Regions from separate parts of the Priestia sp. FSL W8-0524 genome, predicted to be linked through region 2. Evidence: a T-box and tRNA genes for the amino acid it is inferred to sense, from the RefSeq annotation. Region 2 holds a T-box; the other holds one or more tRNA genes.
The links. The T-box of region 2 lies ahead of trpS (tryptophan--tRNA ligase). A T-box ahead of a tRNA ligase gene usually reads a tRNA of that ligase, here a tRNA-Trp.
Positions count from the first base shown of each region.

Region 1 (3,958 bases), 1.5 Mb from region 2:
GCTATTTTTCTCATTCAAAATAAGAAAGATACAACAAGATAGAAAGCAACTGTTATTCCCGCTGCAATTAAAGCTGGCTTTAATTTATACTTGGCATATTCAATAACAGATAAATCTAATATTTTGGCAATGGTATTCGTATCGTCGCTTAAAGGTGAAGAAAACGCTCCAAAGGAACCGCTCGCAAACACCGCACCGATAATTAAAGGCAAAGAAAGATCTGCAGAACTTGCAAGCGATACGCCAAGCGGCATTAAAATCCCCCACGTTCCCCAAGCAGATCCGATAAAGTAAGAAATAGCGGCTCCAAAGATAAACATGAACGGAGTGACAAACATTTGAGGAATCCACTTAGAATGTGCCGTCACGAAATTTGAAAAACCTAAGTCTTCTGTCACAGCGGATAATCCCCATACTACCGATAACAACAAAATAACGGACATCAAGTCATTGCCTCCTGTGATAAAACCATTAAGCAAATTCTGTAATGTAAAGCGCTGAAACAAGAAAAAAATGAGGGTAATTAACGTAGTCATAATTAAAGCTACTACCATCGCTTCTAACACGTCTGCTTTAATAAATGCTTCAAAAAAGGTGTGACTCTTACGATGTCCACTCCACCATGTTAAAAGTAAGGTAAGTGAAATCACAACAAGTAAAGGTACTAACAAATTCCAAGGCTTAGAAGGCAAATCCTTCGATACGCAAGGATGACAATCATGCCAATCTTTTTCGTCTTCTTCCTCGAGCTTCATAGGAGCCGTAGACGTTGAATGATGAAAAAAGCTGAAATAAATCCCTACTAAAATAATCACAATCGAAAAGAAATTATAAGGAATGCTTTGAATAAACAAAGAATAAGCGTCTTGTTTTATGCCTTGATGATCAATTGCCATTTGAATGATTGAGACCATATATCCTACAAATGCCGTTGCCACGGGAATTAAGACGATAACAGGAGTAGCAGTTGTTTCAATAACAAACCCTAGCTCTGCTGTCGTCATTTTCACTTTTTTCAGCAGCGCTCTCATAATGGGCGCGATCGTCACAAAACGAAATGTGGGAGCACTGAAGGTTCCAATGGTTGAAACATAGGTTAAAATAAGAGCTTTTTTTCTTGTATCAATTCTTTCTGCAGCTGTTTCCACAAAACCTTTAACTCCTCCAGCCATCTTAATCATTCCGATAAGCCCTGAAAACGCGTATAAAAAGACAACGATTTCTATATTACTTTTATTTCTAAGAGCTTGTACAACGTAGTGAAGTAACTTTTCAACACCTCCGACAATCGAATGATCAATCAAATAAGCGCCTACTAATAAGCCTAAAAACAACCCTGGCAGCACTTGTTTGGTGAAAATAGCTATTGGAATAACAATTAAAAACGGTATAATTGAAAACCAACTAGATTCCATAGGACTCTCCCCTATCTTAAAAACCATATTAGACGTCTTCACGTATCGTTCATTAGCTTTTAATGTAACCCCAATAATATGTGTATATTCACGAAAACGATACGTATAAGCAGCACTGATTGAATAAACTATTTCTAATTAAAAACAGCATAGTAAAAATCTTTATTTCTACAACAAAAAAAGCAGTTTGCACATGCAAACTGCTTTTGAAAAGAAGCGGAAGACGAGGTTCGAACTCGCGACCCCCACCTTGGCAAGGTGGTGTTCTACCACTGAACTACTTCCGCGCAATATATAAAAGTAAAGATACGGGTGAAGGGACTTGAACCCCCACGTCATAAGACACTAGATCCTAAGTCTAGCGCGTCTGCCAATTCCGCCACACCCGCGTGTGAATTGAAAAATAACTCCAAAATGGCAGGGGCAGTAGGAATCGAACCCACACTGACGGTTTTGGAGACCGTAGTTCTACCTTTAAACTATGCCCCTAGAAATGATTTCTTCAAAAGAACCTCGTTTATTGACGACGCTATATTATAATAAAACATATATGGAATTTCGTCAATAGGTCTTTTTATGAATCATGACTAGTACTGGCGACTTCAAAAAAAACTGTGAGGCATATCACAGCTTTTCACACTTCCCACCCCCAGTTGCAGCACCTTTTATCCTCTACCATTTATTTTTATAAGCTTTCTGCAAAAGCACTTTTTAGGAAAAGTGCAGAACTATACAAAATGTCTCCAAAATCGCGTGAAGACTGAAAGAATATGGAGGAGTGCAGATTTTACAGGAGGCACGTTTTTTTGAGAATCCGTATTAAAATCCACAGGTTCCCCCTCATTTCCCACAAGCGTACTGTGAGAAATTTTAGTTTCAATAGCCCCTGTTAGCTCGGCTGCAAATTCTTCACTATCTATCATAACCATAGATTCAGTATTTAAAAATACAGAACGTGAATCTAAGTTAAAAGAACCAACTGCGCTCAAACGCTGGTCGTAAACAACGGATTTCCCGTGAATGGAATAAGGCTGTTGATATTCATAAAGCTTTGAAGCCGCTTTTATGACGCGATTTTTCACTCCTAAGTATGCAGAAAAAGCCATAGCATTCGGAGTGGACGTAATAGAATTCGTTAAAATAATTCTTTGCACTTTAGATTTTACTGACTTATCTATATACTGTTCCATCTCTTTTGTTGGTACAATATAAGGACTTTGAATGACAATGGATTTTTCAGCTTGCTCGGAAAGCTTAATAAACGTTTTCCATATAAAAGGGCTTTTATTCATTCTTTGAATAGGATTTGTAATAAAAGAAACCTTTCTTGTAGGCATCGTTGATTCTCTCCATACAATATAGGGATGGACAAAGGGTTCGTTTGCCTTTTTGGCCTCTTCGTATTGATCTATTAACAATTTCTTTCCTGAAAGGCCACGAAATTGTTTAGTTTTCTTGAGCTTTGGAAAAGCTTTGCGCGTATACGGGTGGTTCCATAATTTCTCTACATACTTCTCCATTGAGAGAATGACACTATTACTTTCTTGCTTTGTATTATAAATCAGCACATCACGGTCATAGACAAAATTTTTATCCGGTTGACTGGCCAAGTATTTATCTCCAATATTTCGTCCTCCACTAATACCTAATTGGCCATCGACTACTATTATTTTATCGTGAAGACGGTTATGCCATGTCCAAGGTTTAAGAATAGTAAAGGGCTCATAGTACTTTAATTCAATATTACTGTGGAAAGCTAGAGCATAAAGAACATTTTTTCTCTTGCCTTTTAACCCATGAGAGATCCCGTCTAACAGCACTCGAATACGTATACCTCGGTCCGCAGCTTCGAATAAAGCACCCATAAGTAAATCCGACGAACGACCTTTGCCGATGGAAAAGTACGCAATATCGATTGTATGCCTCGCTTCTTGAATCATCTGCATCCGAACAAGTCCTGAAAAATAACCGTTTTCCAAAAGCATAACGCGGTCTGTGGATTCTTTCTTTCCGTAAAAATTCTCAGTATTCATTACTTTTAAGTCTTTTCCCTTGTGCAAAGGGACATAAAACAGTACCAATGCAGTTACGAATACATATATGAAGTACAATACGACAATCATTATTAGTATATTTATTAGCATGTTTCCTGTCACAATCCCTTTCCATTCTTATCGTTCTGTTTTTATTAGGATTCTTACTTTTTTAACTTCTATACCTTTTAAAATAAGAATGGAACGATGGATTATTTGTTACACTACTGTTGATTTCCGTGCAAGCCTTCGCTTCCGCTCCTGCAGGGTCTCACCTATTCTGTTTTCCCTATAGGAGCCTTCGCCTTGCCCTCTAAACAACTGCTAGAAGCTATTATATACACGAAACCTACATTCACTCTGCCAATAAAAAAAAGCAGAAGTTCATTATCTTCTGCTTTTGCAATTTATACCCTATTGTGAACCTGCTCTAAGTGTAAGTAAAACAGCGGCTCTTTTATTGATTAAGGTCGTTTTCCATATCTTTTATGTCTTGCTGAAACTCAGTTA
Region 1 covers NZ_JBBOUG010000001.1:1,933,950-1,937,907, reverse strand. The annotation lists gene NST66_RS09730 (Na+/H+ antiporter NhaC family protein) at 15-1,415, opposite strand; tRNA gene NST66_RS09725 (tRNA-Gly) at 1,631-1,702, opposite strand; tRNA gene NST66_RS09720 (tRNA-Leu) at 1,723-1,804, opposite strand; tRNA gene NST66_RS09715 (tRNA-Trp) at 1,831-1,904, opposite strand; gene NST66_RS09710 (phospholipase D-like domain-containing protein) at 2,144-3,538, opposite strand; gene NST66_RS09705 (hypothetical protein) at 3,906-3,958, opposite strand, start outside.
Region 1: it encodes a tRNA-Trp, which carries the amino acid that the T-box ahead of trpS (tryptophan--tRNA ligase) is inferred to sense. The anticodon was not compared.

Region 2 (3,958 bases):
TTTTTAGGTTTGTCAGACCTCCTGACAAACCTATTACTATAGAAGAAACTCGGATTTTTTCTGCTTATAGGGGTGGATATAGTTCATGAAGCCTGTAGCAATCATTAGCACTGGCGTTATGTCTGAGCTTCGAAATAAGTGCATTTGCATAATAACCAAAAACGAAGGTATTTTACAATTAATTTTTAGAAAAATAACATCATTTGGAATAAAAATTCCTTTCTCTGCCTATACTGATGGATAACAAACAGATAGTAAGTGAGGGGTAAATTATGCTATATCTTCATGATGTATGGGTTAATTGGTTTGAAGGCGAAGAAAACGGTTATAATGTGTGTCATTTCCATGAGTGGAGAAAAGACGATTGTGTAGAACTGCTCGATCAAGCACCGTTATTAAAAGTAAATCCGCTTTTATTTCATTACATTGAAAATGATCTTTCCGAGCTACCTCAACAACTACTACAAGATGTCTATCAGAAAGCATACATTCGGAAAAATCATGAGCGCACGCAGGTTGAATATTGTTTTATTGTTACAGATGGAACGAATATTTTAGCAATTGATACGATGGGCTATCATATCCCAATTCGAAAAAGCCGCTTAATTCCAAGACAAGAACAGTTAGTTTATGAGATGATTGCGGATCAAGAAGAGCTAGAATATAAGTTCAGTGAAGACGAGCTAACTAAAAAAGAGCATCATATTCTTTCGCCGTCTCCTGAAACGATGAGAGGGCTAACACGTAAAGAACGTCAGCTAAAACAGCTGTTATTTATGGCACTTGATCAGCTACATACAACAAAAAATACAGCTCAAATCCGCTACTGGTACACAGAGTGGAATCCAACGAAATACGAAGACATTCAAGAGATGCCGTTTCAAGACGTATGGAATCAGCTATACGATGAAACGAAGTCAGGGTGGTCACCGAAACATAAATTATTATGCGAGCGCTTAGTAAAAGGACAACCTTTCTTTGAAAAACTTTGGGAAATTGAACAAGAGCCAAAAGTGAATTAAAAAAACGACTGCATAGCAGTCGTTTTTTTAACGTTTACGGCCAATTCCCATTGCGTTTCGCATTTTGCGAAGCATTTTATTAGCCGTTGCATTTGCTTTATCGGCACCTTGATCTAAAATATCATCTAACTCGCTAGAATCAACTAATTCATAATATCTTTCTTGAATTGGAGCAAGTGCTTCAGCTACTACTTTAGCTGTGTCAGCTTTAAAGTCACCATAACCTTTGCCTTCGTACATTGCTTCAATGTCTTCGATTGATTTATTTGCTAGGATTGAATAAATGCTTAATAAGTTTGAAATACCTGGCTTATTTTCTTTATCGTAGCGAACAATACCTTCTGAATCCGTTACGGCACTTTTGATTTTCTTTTCAATCGTTTTAGCGTCATCCAAGAGCGTAATAAAAGCTTTTTGGTTTGGATCGGACTTGCTCATTTTTTTCGTAGGATCTTGAAGAGACATGACGCGTGCGCCCACTTTTGGAATACGTACTTCGGGAATAGTGAAGATATCATTGTATTTTTTGTTAAAGCGCTCAGCTAAGTCACGCGTTAATTCTAAATGCTGCTTTTGATCTTCACCAACTGGAACCAAATCGGTGTTGTATAAAAGAATATCAGCTGCCATTAGTGGAGGATAAGTTAATAATCCTGCTGATACTGCTTCTTTTCCAGCGGACTTATCTTTAAACTGAGTCATACGCTCAAGTTCACCGATATACGCTACGCACTGTAACATCCATCCTGCTTCCGTGTGGGCGGGCACTTCTGATTGAATAAATAAAGTTGATTTTGCTGGATCAATTCCTACTGCTACATACAGAGCAGCAAGGCTGCGAATGTTTTTACGAAGTGCTAAACGGTCTTGAGGCGCTGTAATTGCATGCTGATCTACAATACAAAAATGACAGTTATAGTCATGTTGAAGTTCAACAAATTGCTTCATCGCTCCAATGTAGTTACCTAAAGTGATTGTACCGCTTGGTTGAATACCTGAAAAAATTGTTTTCATCAAATCTTCCTTTCATCTGCACATATATGATGCTAGTTTACGTATACAACATAAAAAGGCCCATCCGCTCCTAGCATAAGCTAGGGGCGAATGGACCGCGTTGCCACCCTAATTAGCACACATTATTGTGAACTATCTTTATTCATGTAACGTTGAGATCAACGTTCAAGCTTTGCACTTGAAAGCTCCAAAGTCCATTCTGCAGGTTTCAATGTTTGTTCTCACCAGCCACAAACTCTCTAAAAATGAAAATTCTGCATACTACTCTTTTTCACAGCTTTAATTATATAGTTATTCGTTATTATAACGCGAAAAAGCAGGAATTTAAACATCTTATCGCTAAAAAGTTTTATAAGACAATTTACTGGAATTTTTCTTCGGCAAAAAAAGACAAGAACCTTTTAATTAAAGCATTTCTTGATGAAAATTTGGTGGAGGATTTGGTAAAAATCTTTTATTTAGTATTTCTAATGCCTTTGTAATACTATTGTAATACCTATACTACAAAAAAGATTTTAGACGTCTGACAAGTAGGCACAATCCTTATAAGATAAGGTTTTTTCCCTCATGACAAAAAAATACCATTAAATAATAGTATTGCAATAAATTTTTAAAATATTTATAATAGGCGTAACAAACATATTTTTTACAAAGGTATTACAATTTCTTAATTTTTCAGAAAAAACAAAATAGCCAATGTTTTGTTTCAATTAGCGAATTTTGTAATGAATGAGTCTTCTACATATTAAGCGCATACATTGGATTTACAGCATGTAAACAATTGATGACAGTTTCATAGGGTAGAAGAATAATTTTGCAGTGAGGTCTTTAGCACTCTACTACGTGAAAAAATAACTGATTATTTTGTATTGAAAGAGGATTAAGAAATTAGTGCATATCAAAAAAATATGGTTGCCACACAAACAAAATTTAATAGGGGGTAACACGCAATGAAGAAAAGGTTGTCAATTCTTTTCAGTTTGCTGCTTGTAATGAGCTTGTTTTTAGCTGCATGTGGATTTAACAAAGAATCTGGTGGCAGTGAAAATGCTAGCAGTGATGGCGGCGACAAGAAAAAAGAGCAAGAGCTTCGCGTAAACATTAAAACTGAGCCTTTCTCACTGAACCCAGGCTTAGCTAATGATTCAACGTCATCAAACGTATTATTACAAACATTTGAAGGTTTAACTCGTATTGGTAAAGATGGGAAACCTGAAAATGCCATGGCGAAAGATGTAAAGGTCAGCGATGATCAAACTAAATATACGTTTACGATTCGCGACGATGCAAAATGGTCAAATGGTGACCCTGTAACAGCAAAAGATTTCGAATATGCATGGAAATGGGCGTTAGATCCTAAAAACGAATCTCAATATGCATATCAATTATACTATGTTAAAAATGCACAGGCTGCTAATGAAGGAAAAGGTTCATTAGATGATGTTGCCGTTAAAGCAACAGATGATAAAACGCTTGAGGTAACATTAGAAAACCCAACGCCATATTTCTTAGAATTAACAGCTTTCTATACGTACTTCCCAGTGAATACGAAAATTGCTGAATCAAATGAAAAATGGTACACAAATGCAGGCGAAAACTATACGTCAAACGGTCCTTTCAAGCTTAAAACTTGGAAACATAACGACAAAATTGAGTTAGTTCCTAATGAAAACTATTGGGATAAAGATGCTGTAAAACTTAAAAAAGTTGAAATGTACATGATCAATGATAACAACACTGAACTTTCAATGTTCAAAAACGGTGAATTAGACTGGGCGGGTATGCCTACCGGTCAATTACCAGCTGATGCACTTCCTGAATTAAAGAAAGACGGTTCATTAAACATTCAAGAGATTGCAGGTACTTACTGGTACAAGTTTAATACAGAACAAAAACCTTTAGACAACGTGAACATTCGTAAA
Region 2 covers NZ_JBBOUG010000001.1:406,994-410,951, forward strand. The annotation lists gene NST66_RS02085 (hypothetical protein) at 86-244, shown strand; gene NST66_RS02090 (YjbA family protein) at 273-1,022, shown strand; gene trpS (tryptophan--tRNA ligase) at 1,050-2,039, opposite strand; T-box leader at 2,116-2,320, opposite strand; gene NST66_RS02100 (peptide ABC transporter substrate-binding protein) at 2,987-3,958, shown strand, end outside.